Regions from separate parts of the Dasania marina DSM 21967 genome, predicted to be linked through region 1. Evidence: predicted binding sites of a transcription regulator. Region 1 holds the regulator's gene; the other holds the start of a gene.
The links. Region 1 encodes LexA, which represses DNA repair genes until DNA is damaged. Its sites were predicted from a motif close to ACTGTNTNTANANACAGT; they were not measured.

Region 1 (4,967 bases):
ATTGCTGGTTTAACGAAAGTTGTTGAAGGCAACATCAGCGATTTAAGTGTAGGCGAACAGCAGGCTATTGAAGCCCAGTTATACAGCGCTAGTAGTACCCAAAGCCTAGAAGCTTACCAGCAGGCTATCAAAGCTAGCGCCGACATTACGATACTGTAATGGCACCGTTTTTTTGTAATCTAGGAGTACATCGTGCATAAAATATTAACCCTAAACCAAATTTCAGTAGTAGGTTTGGAAAGACTACCCCGCGAGCACTATGAAATTGCCAGTGAGTTCACTCATCCTGAAGCGATTTTATTACGCAGCCACAAACTTCAGTCCCAAGACATTGCTGAATCAGTATTGGGCATTGCCAGAGCTGGTGCCGGTGTTAACAACATTCCCGTTGACGCCTGTACTGAACGTGGTATTCCTGTATTCAACACCCCTGGTGCCAACGCTAACGCGGTTAAAGAATTAATTATTGCTGCTCTCTGCTTGGGTTCTCGTGGAATTTTACAGGGTGTGCAGTACGTAGACACGCTAAAGGATATGACGGATAAGGCTGAAATGAACGCCTTGTTGGAAAAAGAGAAAAAGAATTATAAAGGTAACGAATTAGCCGGTAAAACCCTGGGTGTTGTGGGTCTAGGCGCGATAGGTTCGATGGTTGCTGATGCAGCTTTAGAGCTGGGCATGAGGGTTAAAGGTTATGACCCTGCATTGTCGGTAGCGTCAGCTTGGCGCTTACCTAGCAGTGTTGAGCGTATAGAAAACCTCAACAGCCTGTTTTCAAAGTGTGACTATATTACCCTGCATTTACCGGTATTAGACGCTACTCGCGGTTTAATTAACCGTGAGCTATTGGCCAGCTGTAAAAAAGACCTGCGTTTATTAAACTTTGCTCGTGCTGAGATTGTTGATACAGCCGCGGTTATCAGTGCATTAAACGATGGTGATTTAGGCCAGTATATTGCCGACTTCCCCGAGCCCGGCTTGATTGGTGTGCCCAATACGATCTTAACGCCACACATAGGCGCATCGACTGATGAAGCAGAAGATAACTGTGCGGTAATGGCAGCAGATCAAATTAAAGACTTTATCGAAAACGGTAATATTAAAAATTCCGTTAACTTTCCCAGCATTGCTATGGAAAGAGCGGACTCCCCGCGTTTGGCTATTGCCAACCGCAACGTTCCCAAGATGCTAGGTACTATCCTCAGCCTATTGGCGGATGAGGATATTAACGTGGTGGATATGATTAATAAGAGTCGAGACGATATAGCCTACAACTTAATTGATGTGGCGCAGGTGCCTAGCGACGAGGTGCTGAAAAAAATCTTAGACGTCGAAGGCGTCATCACCGTCCGCGTTTTAAAGTAAGTTAAAACAGCCTTCCTTGTGAAGGCTTTTTTTTAGCCTAAAATTGCTGTAAAACCGTAGCCATAAAAATAGAGTGAAGGATAAACCTATGAATAGCTGTAAAGTGGCTGGGGCTGCCGTGTTGGCATTACTACTCACAGCTTGCGAGCCCGCCTATATTATTGATGGGGCTCAGCATTACTCTCGCCAATTGGGCATAGTTAATGACTATAATATTAGCCGCTGGCACAGCTATGTTTATGCCCGCGAAAGCAGTTTCGTCATTGCTGGGCTAGTGGCTGATAAAAACATACAGCAACCTTTATTGCAGGTGTCAGAGCAGGCCTTTGCGGTGTATTTTGCCCGAGCAGTGTCGGTGAATACCAACACATTTGCGGCAGCGTTACAGCAGGCCAAATCGCAGCGGGCCAGTTTTTTGGCAGTGTTTACGCTAAGTTCGTTACAGCAATTTCAAAATCTGGATGGCAGTTACGAAGCCGGCTATCAACAGGCCGATGTATTAATTACCCTTTATGATGTCAACTCGGCAAAAGTGGTGGATAAGGTGAGCCTAAAGGCCAGTAAATCGTTGTTGTCATTTGCCGGTGAAAATATCACAACACTGCTGCATAAACCTATGTTGGCCGTAGCTGCGGAGCTTAGTGGTGGCCAGTAAATCATTAGCCAGTATAGAGGCTTACCTAAAAGACCAGCCTCAGCGCCCTCCTGTTGAACAGTGGCAGCCTACTTTGAGTGGCGATATTGATATCGTTATTAAAGAGGATGGATCATGGTGGCATGAAGGCGGCGAGATTAAGCGGCAACCCTTGCTGCGTTTGTTTGCCTCTATCTTAAGGCGCGAAGACGATGGCGAGTACTATCTGCTTACCCCCGTAGAAAAATGGCGTATTCGGGTTGAGGCTGAGGTTTTTCAGGCTATAGACTATCAAATACTGCAGGAGCAGGGCCAGCCAGCGTTTATTTTTACCCTCAATACCGGCGCCAAATACGTCTTATCAAAACAATACCCGTTGCAAGTCAGTAGCAACCCGCAGGGTGAACCTATACCTATATTGCTGGTAGACCGGGGGTTGAGTGCCAGAATATCGCGCAACTGCTACTACCATCTTATCGATGATGCGCAGTTGCAAAGTGAGGACGCTTATATAGAAAGTTGTGGAGAACGTTTTAGCTTAAGCGGCCAATAGTTTGGTGGTCCGTTATTACTGCTGCTGTTGAATAAAACAAACGCTGTTTAGCACAACAGCACAAGGCTTAAGAGCTGCGCCTAACCACGCCTACACTTAAACCCTCTATAGCAAAGTCTTGCTGCCTCAAATCTACCTCTATAGGTTGGTAGTCGGGGTTTTCGGGTAGTAGTTGTATTTGATATTTACTGCGTGTGGTTTTGTAGCGTTTAACGGTGACTTCATCATCGATGCGGGCAATCACAATCTCGCCATTATTGGCCTGCGCTGTGCGGTGTACGGCCAGTAAATCCCCTTCATATATGCCCACATCTATCATGCTGTCGCCGCGTACTCTTAAAAAATAATCGGCATGGGGGCTAAAGAACGAGCTGGGCATTTCGCAATAATCTTCTATGTGCTCAGTAGCCAGTATAGGGCTGCCAGCGGCAACTTGTCCCACGATGGGTATACCCTTGTTTTCGGGTAAGCGTATGCCTCTAGAGGCACCGGGGATAACTTCTATGGCACCTTTGCGGGCCAGCGCTTTTAAATGTTCTTCGGCGGCGTTGGCGGATTTAAAGCCCAGATCCTTGGCAATTTCGGCGCGGGTAGGTGGGTAGCCGGTTTCTTCTATATGGGTTTTTATTAGGGCTAATACTTCGGCCTGGCGTGCGGTTAATTTACTCATGTCCAATCCGTCTGTTTTTATGTACAGTGGCTGTGATTATATACAGCATTGTCGGCACTGCAAGCCTTTTTATTATTCCCTGGGCTGCTGATTAGTTAAATTGAACGACTGCAGTAGAAGGCTTTACATGTCGTCCAGCACACCATTCATAATATCGGTTTCTATGTAACTAACAGGGCTGGACCATTCTTCGGGGCGTATGGCGGCATCGGGATCTAGCGAGTCTTCATGACTTAGCTCATAAGCATTGCGCCAATCCTCAGGTTCCTCTACTTCCAATAGTTGTAATTCATGCCAGTTTTCAAGATCAAATTCGTTAATCTCGCCATCGATATGCTGTGTTTCTATGGTTTGACTTATATCGTCTACGGCAACGACCTCAAAAATACCGCCACCCTGTAATTCTTTATACCAATTGCCAACACTAGGCATAATATTTCTCATTGCTTTTATCCTCATTTCTTATGGCTACACACAAGTAATAACAGCTAAATTTTTACTGTCCAGTGTTATAAAAAGAGCAAAAATGCATCAACACAGCCGGTAATCAATTGCAATCAATAAAAAAACAGTGATGATTCAATGGCTTAGCTTTTGGTGTAGGTAAATGCGGTAAATGCCAGCTAGTTTTAATATGCTTATGGTATATAAATGCATAATTACTGGATAAAATTGTATAAATTACTTAGGCTGCCGTTTGTTTATAGGCACAGAAAAATGAAAAAGAGAGGGCAATGGCTATCAATTTCTTACAAGATTTACTTGATGTTTTTCAGTTAGAAGATTACCCCTGGCTGTGGGAAGTCTTTGCGGTGGTACTGCTAACCTTAATCGTCAGCTATTTTGTTCGCTTTTTATTTTCGCGCTTAGAGCGGCAGTTTAAAAAAACGGCTAATAAGTGGGATGATGCTATTTTTGCCGCCGGTCGTAGGCCCGCTTTTATTATGGTGTGGTTAATGGGCGCTAGCTTGGTACTGGATATTATACGAGCAAAGTCTGAGGCCTATATTTTTACGTTGATAGCGCCCACTAGAGAAGTGCTGTTCATTGCCATATTAACGTGGTTTTTAGTACGCTTGGTTAAGCGTATAGAGCAGCAATTAATTGCTGGCGACAGCGCTGAATCCTCGGTTGATGAGGCCACTGTTTTTGCTTTAGGTAAACTATTGCGTACGGCGGTGATTATTACCGCTAGTTTAATGATGCTGCAAACTTTGGGTTTTAGTATTTCCGGGGTGCTGGCCTTTGGCGGTGTCGGCGGCATAGCCATAGGCTTTGCGGCCAAGGATTTATTAGCTAACTTTTTCGGCGGCTTAATGGTGTATTTAGACCGGCCTTTTATTATTGGCGACTGGATACGTTCACCCGATAGATCTATAGAAGGTACGGTGGAGGACATAGGTTGGCGGCAAACCCGTATACGCACCTTTGATTCGCGGCCACTGTATGTGCCCAATAGCACCTTTGCTCAAATCACGGTAGAAAACCCTTCGCGCATGCTAAATCGGCGTATCTATGAAACCATAGGTTTACGCTATGATGATGCTGATAAGGTCGGCACCATCGTTGAGGAGGTCAAAGCCTATTTGTTGGCCAATGAGGATATCGACACTGATAAAACCCTGATGGTTAACTTCAATGCTTTTGCGGCATCGTCTTTGGAATTCTTTATTTACACGTTCACCAAAACCACCAACTGGGTTGAGTACCACAAAATCAAACAGCAGGTGTTATTGGAGGTGTTA
Region 2 (4,967 bases), on a different contig from region 1:
CCAAAAAAGGCTGTGTAGATTTTGAAATTATTAAGCAAGCACTACATGCGATAACACTCACTTAAATCGCCTACCGTCATTCACCAAACTTTCAGGCGACCATAAGCTATGAATAAAGCCCCAACGACGACCTTAGCATCAGGTAACAACCTCAGCCTTTGCCTAATTAGCTTTGTTGCCACCATCAGTTTATGGCCACTAATGGTTATGCCCATTATTGTAGGGGCGTATATTGATTATTTAGGTTTTGATGAAGGCAGTGCTGGCTGGGTGTCTTCCGCTAACTTAGCGGGCATTGCGATAATCACCTTGATCGTCTCGTTAAAAACTAAACACTGGCCTTTAGAAAAGGTAGCCCGCATAGGCTTGGCAGCAATGATTTTTTTAGACATTGCCAGCCTTTACTTTCACTCTCTGACAGCTTTTAGTTTTATTCGTTTTTTATCGGGCCTTGCTGGCGCCGCTACCGCTGCGGCTATTGCCCACCTAGAAAAACCTGAAAAAGGTTATGGAATTTACATTGGCTTTCAATTTTTATTACCTGCTATTGCCATTTATTACTTAGCACAACACCTTCCAAGCCTAGGATTTAACGGCATGATGTACATCATCATTCTGCTAGAGGTGGTTGCACTTTGCGCCAGCTCTGTTTTCACCCAGTATCCACTTAACCATAATATTGCAGAAATTGACCGACTAGAAAGCAGTATTATTTTACAACCACCCGCCCTTCTATCTTTATTGAGCTTATGCATTTATGGCGCAGCCACAGCGGCCATTTGGGCCTACGCGGACCGTATGGGATTAGCTGCGGGGCTAAGCTCACTAGACACGGGTAATGCCCTGTCTTATATCACCGCCATCTCAATATCTGGCGCTTTAGCGGTGATTTTTTAGGTGATCGATGGGGTTATAACAAGCCATTAAGCTTTGGCGTTGCCTTACAAATTTGTGGCTTGGTGATTTTACTCAGCAAACAAACGGCATTGAGTTATTATCTAGGCATAGCGGTATTCACTATGGATTGGGCTTTCTCTTGGCCTTACTTTTTAAGCATACAAGCCAACTTGGATCATACCGGCACCGTCGTCGTAGCCGGGCAATTTAGTAATTTGGTAGGCAACTCAGCCGGGGCGGCACTCGCTGCATTTTTAGTAGGTAGCGCCAATTACAACTCAGCCATCTATTTAGCGATAGGCTTGAGCTGCTTAAGCTTACTCTTGATATTGTCTGCGCCTTTGCTCAAGCGTTTAACCACTAAGCAGCTATAAAAAATCACCCAAACCACACACTAATATGGCTCAGCCAAGGTAAATGGCTAGTGCCTTTTTGCAGCTCAGCTTGAAACTGAGCCCTATCAAAGGCTTCACCATTTAACACGTCGGCAGGCATAAATACTTCTGCCTGCACGCTGTCGCGCAGGTAATGTAGGTTAATTTTTTTGATGCTTTCGGTGTAGGCTATGCCTTCCCAGGTTTCATTAAGGGCGGCCATGACATCGCCACGCAGGGGCAGTAACACTACCTTGCCCTCTATACGAGCGTCGTCGTTGTCATCATCTTCTGGGTCTATATGCACAGTCACATCGGTAATGCTCTTCACATTTTTTAATAGGCTATCGGTAACCCACACGCCTATATTATGGCCTTCGGATACGCTGACTTTTGAGCCTACTTGTATGTGTATATCGAGCAAGGCATCGGCACCCATTTTTCGGCTACGCAACTCATGCACGCCGACTACTCCCTCAATTTGCATGATGATGCCTTTCATCCCGTCCACTTCTTCTGCCGATAGGGCGGTGTCGACTAACTCCTGCACACTCTCCCAGGCCAAGTCCCAGCCGATTTTAGCTATCATAATGGCAACTACTAAGGCGGCCACATTATCCAACCAACTAATGCCCAGCATGGCCCCGGCCACACCCACTAACACGACGATCGATGAGATAGCATCGCTGCGACTATGCCAAGCGTTGGCGACGAGCATTTTGGAATTATATTTTTCGCCTACGGCCTTGGTGTAGTGATATATCCACTCTTTGCTGACAATAGAGATGCCCGCAACCACTAACGCAGGCCAGGCGGGGATGGATAATTGTTCGCTATATAACAGCCGGTAAACGCTGTCGTAAGCCATGGCACCAGCCACGGCAATGAGTAATGCGCCTAAGACCACGGTGGCAAAAGTTTCAAAGCGGCCGTGGCCGTAAGGGTGATCTTCATCGGGGCCGTGATGAGAAAATTTTGACACCACGATCACCATGGCATCGGTAAGTAGATCCGAGAAGGAGTGTATGCCATCGGCAATCAAGGCATGGGAGTTGGCCAATACCCCTACAATAACTTTGGCGAAACCTAATAAGGCATCTAGCACTGCGCCTATCAGGGTGACTTTTTGAATTTCATGCTGGCGTTGCTGCGCGGGTGCATCCATGGTTTTACAAATTCACCTAAAAAGAATAAAGGTGCATTTAATCACAACCAGCGTTTAATGATTAGTAAAAAAGCAAAATGCCGACGCTAGTCCGGCATTTTATTGATGAATCAGGTATCCGGCAGCTAGAAGCTAGGGATTAGTGCCTAGATATTAGCTGGCTGCCGATAGTTCAGTAATATTAGACTCGCCTTCACCTTCACCCAAGCTAAGTAACACTTCTGGCTTGCCCTTGCAGGCAGTGATGACTTGCTCTTTATTGTGGGCTAATAACAAGCCTATAGTTTCGGCATCTTTTTCGCTAATACCTTCTGCATGCTTTTCTAAAAACTGGGTAAAGCTCTCAGCCAGCTCCAGCATTTTATCGTAGGCATCGGCGTCTTTTTTGTTATCAAACATACTGTCATCCCGGTCACATTTCCACATTGCCACAACGGCCATAAGCTCACCTTCTATGTTTATAGTTAGTTGTTAATAAAACGCGGTATTGAATCTTTTTACATAAGCGCCACTTACTGTATATAAATACAGTAAAGTTAGCAATGGCAACACTACCATAAAAACACATAAAAAAGGCCAGCACTACCGGCCTTAGCTGTTGTTATGCAGCGCTGCGCTGCCTATGCAGCTCTACCGCTTCGGCCAGCAGGTCTTGATGCTCAGCGTCTAAGTGGGGGCTGAGTACAGTCACCGCCTTTTTCAAAGCCGCAGAACAGGAGGCATCAATATTGATATGGCCCAGCTTGCGGCCAGGGCGCACCTCTTTGCCATACCAGTGGTAGCTTACGCAGGGCAGGCTGATACAGGCGGGGGAAAATTCACAGCCTATTAAATTCAGCATCAGCGTTGGCTTACAGTTTTGGCTTTGTGGCAAAGGCAAGCCAACTAAAGGCAATACCTGCATGGCGAACTGATTAGTCACCGCACCCATTTGGGTCCAGTGGCCGGTGTTGTGTACTCGCGGAGCTAGCTCATTCACTAATAAGCCCTGCTCGGTGACAAAACACTCCATGGCCATAATACCCACAAAATCAAGATGGTCGAGTATGTTGCCCAAGGCCGCTTCGGCCTGCTGTTGCAGCACGTCATCCACCGCCACATTGGCTAGGCTATAACGTAAAATACCTTCGCGGTGTATGTTTTCAGCCATGGGTAAAAAGTAGCTGTGGCCGCTGACATCGCGGGCACCGATAACTGACACTTCGCGCTGAAAGGGGATTTTTTGTTCGGCAATTAATTGGCCAAACATGGCCTCGGGCAATTGCTCGCCATTGTCAGGGCTAACGCGCCATTGGCCTTTGCCATCGTAACCACCAGTGGTGGATTTAACGATTAGCGCTTCACCCAATTGCTGATGGGCTTTAGCCACATCAGCACGGCTCTCTAACACGCACCAAGGGGCGGTGGGCACTTGCAGCTGATCCAGCAAGGTTTTTTGGCTATAGCGGTTAGGCAATAACTCAAAGGCCAAACGGTTGGCCCACTTATCTGAGGCATAGATACGATCTAGCCACTCGCTGTGGGGTAGGTGCTCTATCTCGGCGGTGATAACATCGTAGTCCGCGATTAACGCGGCAGCATCCACTTTCAGCCTTTGCGCAGTCGTGCCGCACAGCAACTCGCCGGTTTGCATATCCAGCCTATCAACTACCAAGCCTAGGCGGGCAGCTTCGGCAGCCATCATTAAACCTAATTGGCCATGGCCTAATATCAGCAGTGACTTCATGTAGTTAACTCTATTTATGCGGGTAAGCGAGGGTCGGCATTAGCCAATACGGTATCGGTTTGCTGCTGGCGGAAGGCATCGATTTTGGCCGCCACTTCGGCATCGCCCAAGGCAATAATTTGTGAGGCTAATAAACCGGCATTGGCCGCACCGCTGGCACCTATGGCCAAGGTGCCTACGGCAACACCTTTGGGCATTTGTGCGATAGATAACAAGCTGTCCATACCATTGAGGGCTTTGCTTTGCACTGGCACGCCCAGCACGGGCAAGGGTGTGCTGGCCGCAATCATACCCGGTAAATGGGCAGCGCCACCGGCACCGGCGATAATCACCTTAAGACCCTTATCCCTGGCGCTGCTAGCAAACGAAAACAGTTTTTCAGGGGTGCGGTGAGCCGATACCACTTCAACGGTATACGGCACGCCAAAGGTATCTAGCATTTCACAGGCTGCAGACATGGTTTCCCAGTCACTGCGTGAACCCATAACAACGGCGACGACTGCATCAGTCATAATTGCTTCTCTCAATAAGCATCAAGGCTAGGCCTTGTAGGTGTGGCCCTCAGCATTATACGCAGGGGCTCAGAAAAGCGGCTAATTGTAGCAGAGTCACTAGCTACCTGTGAACAACCCTAGTCCTTAGCTGACATTAGCGTCTGCGCAAGCTGTCGTCATACAGCTTTTACAGTAAGATAAAAAGGTCAGGCCGATATATCCGTAATATAAGCTATCATTAGCTTTAGCCAATTTATAACCGCAGAGCCAACGCTAGAATGTATAACCAGTACCAATTACAGAGTTTTCTT

Region 2: the regulator LexA is predicted to act here: its motif matches at 2,951-2,968, upstream of B067_RS0100380 (YebG family protein).

Annotation. Positions count from the first base shown of each region.
Region 1 covers NZ_KB891585.1:476,489-481,455, reverse strand. The annotation lists gene B067_RS20350 (SurA N-terminal domain-containing protein) at 1-159, shown strand, start outside; gene B067_RS0111750 (phosphoglycerate dehydrogenase) at 193-1,365, shown strand; gene B067_RS0111745 (DUF4823 domain-containing protein) at 1,454-2,020, shown strand; gene B067_RS0111740 (DUF1285 domain-containing protein) at 2,010-2,552, shown strand; gene lexA (transcriptional repressor LexA) at 2,620-3,222, opposite strand; gene B067_RS0111730 (DUF6763 family protein) at 3,346-3,666, opposite strand; gene B067_RS0111725 (mechanosensitive ion channel family protein) at 3,957-4,967, shown strand, end outside.
Region 2 covers NZ_KB891575.1:96,760-101,726, forward strand. The annotation lists gene B067_RS19205 (CobW family GTP-binding protein) at 1-25, shown strand, start outside; gene B067_RS0100365 (MFS transporter) at 109-897, shown strand; gene B067_RS0100370 (hypothetical protein) at 960-1,271, shown strand; gene B067_RS0100375 (cation diffusion facilitator family transporter) at 1,276-2,436, opposite strand; gene B067_RS0100380 (YebG family protein) at 2,590-2,877, opposite strand; gene purK (5-(carboxyamino)imidazole ribonucleotide synthase) at 3,038-4,162, opposite strand; gene purE (5-(carboxyamino)imidazole ribonucleotide mutase) at 4,177-4,674, opposite strand; gene B067_RS0100395 (GGDEF domain-containing protein) at 4,935-4,967, shown strand, end outside.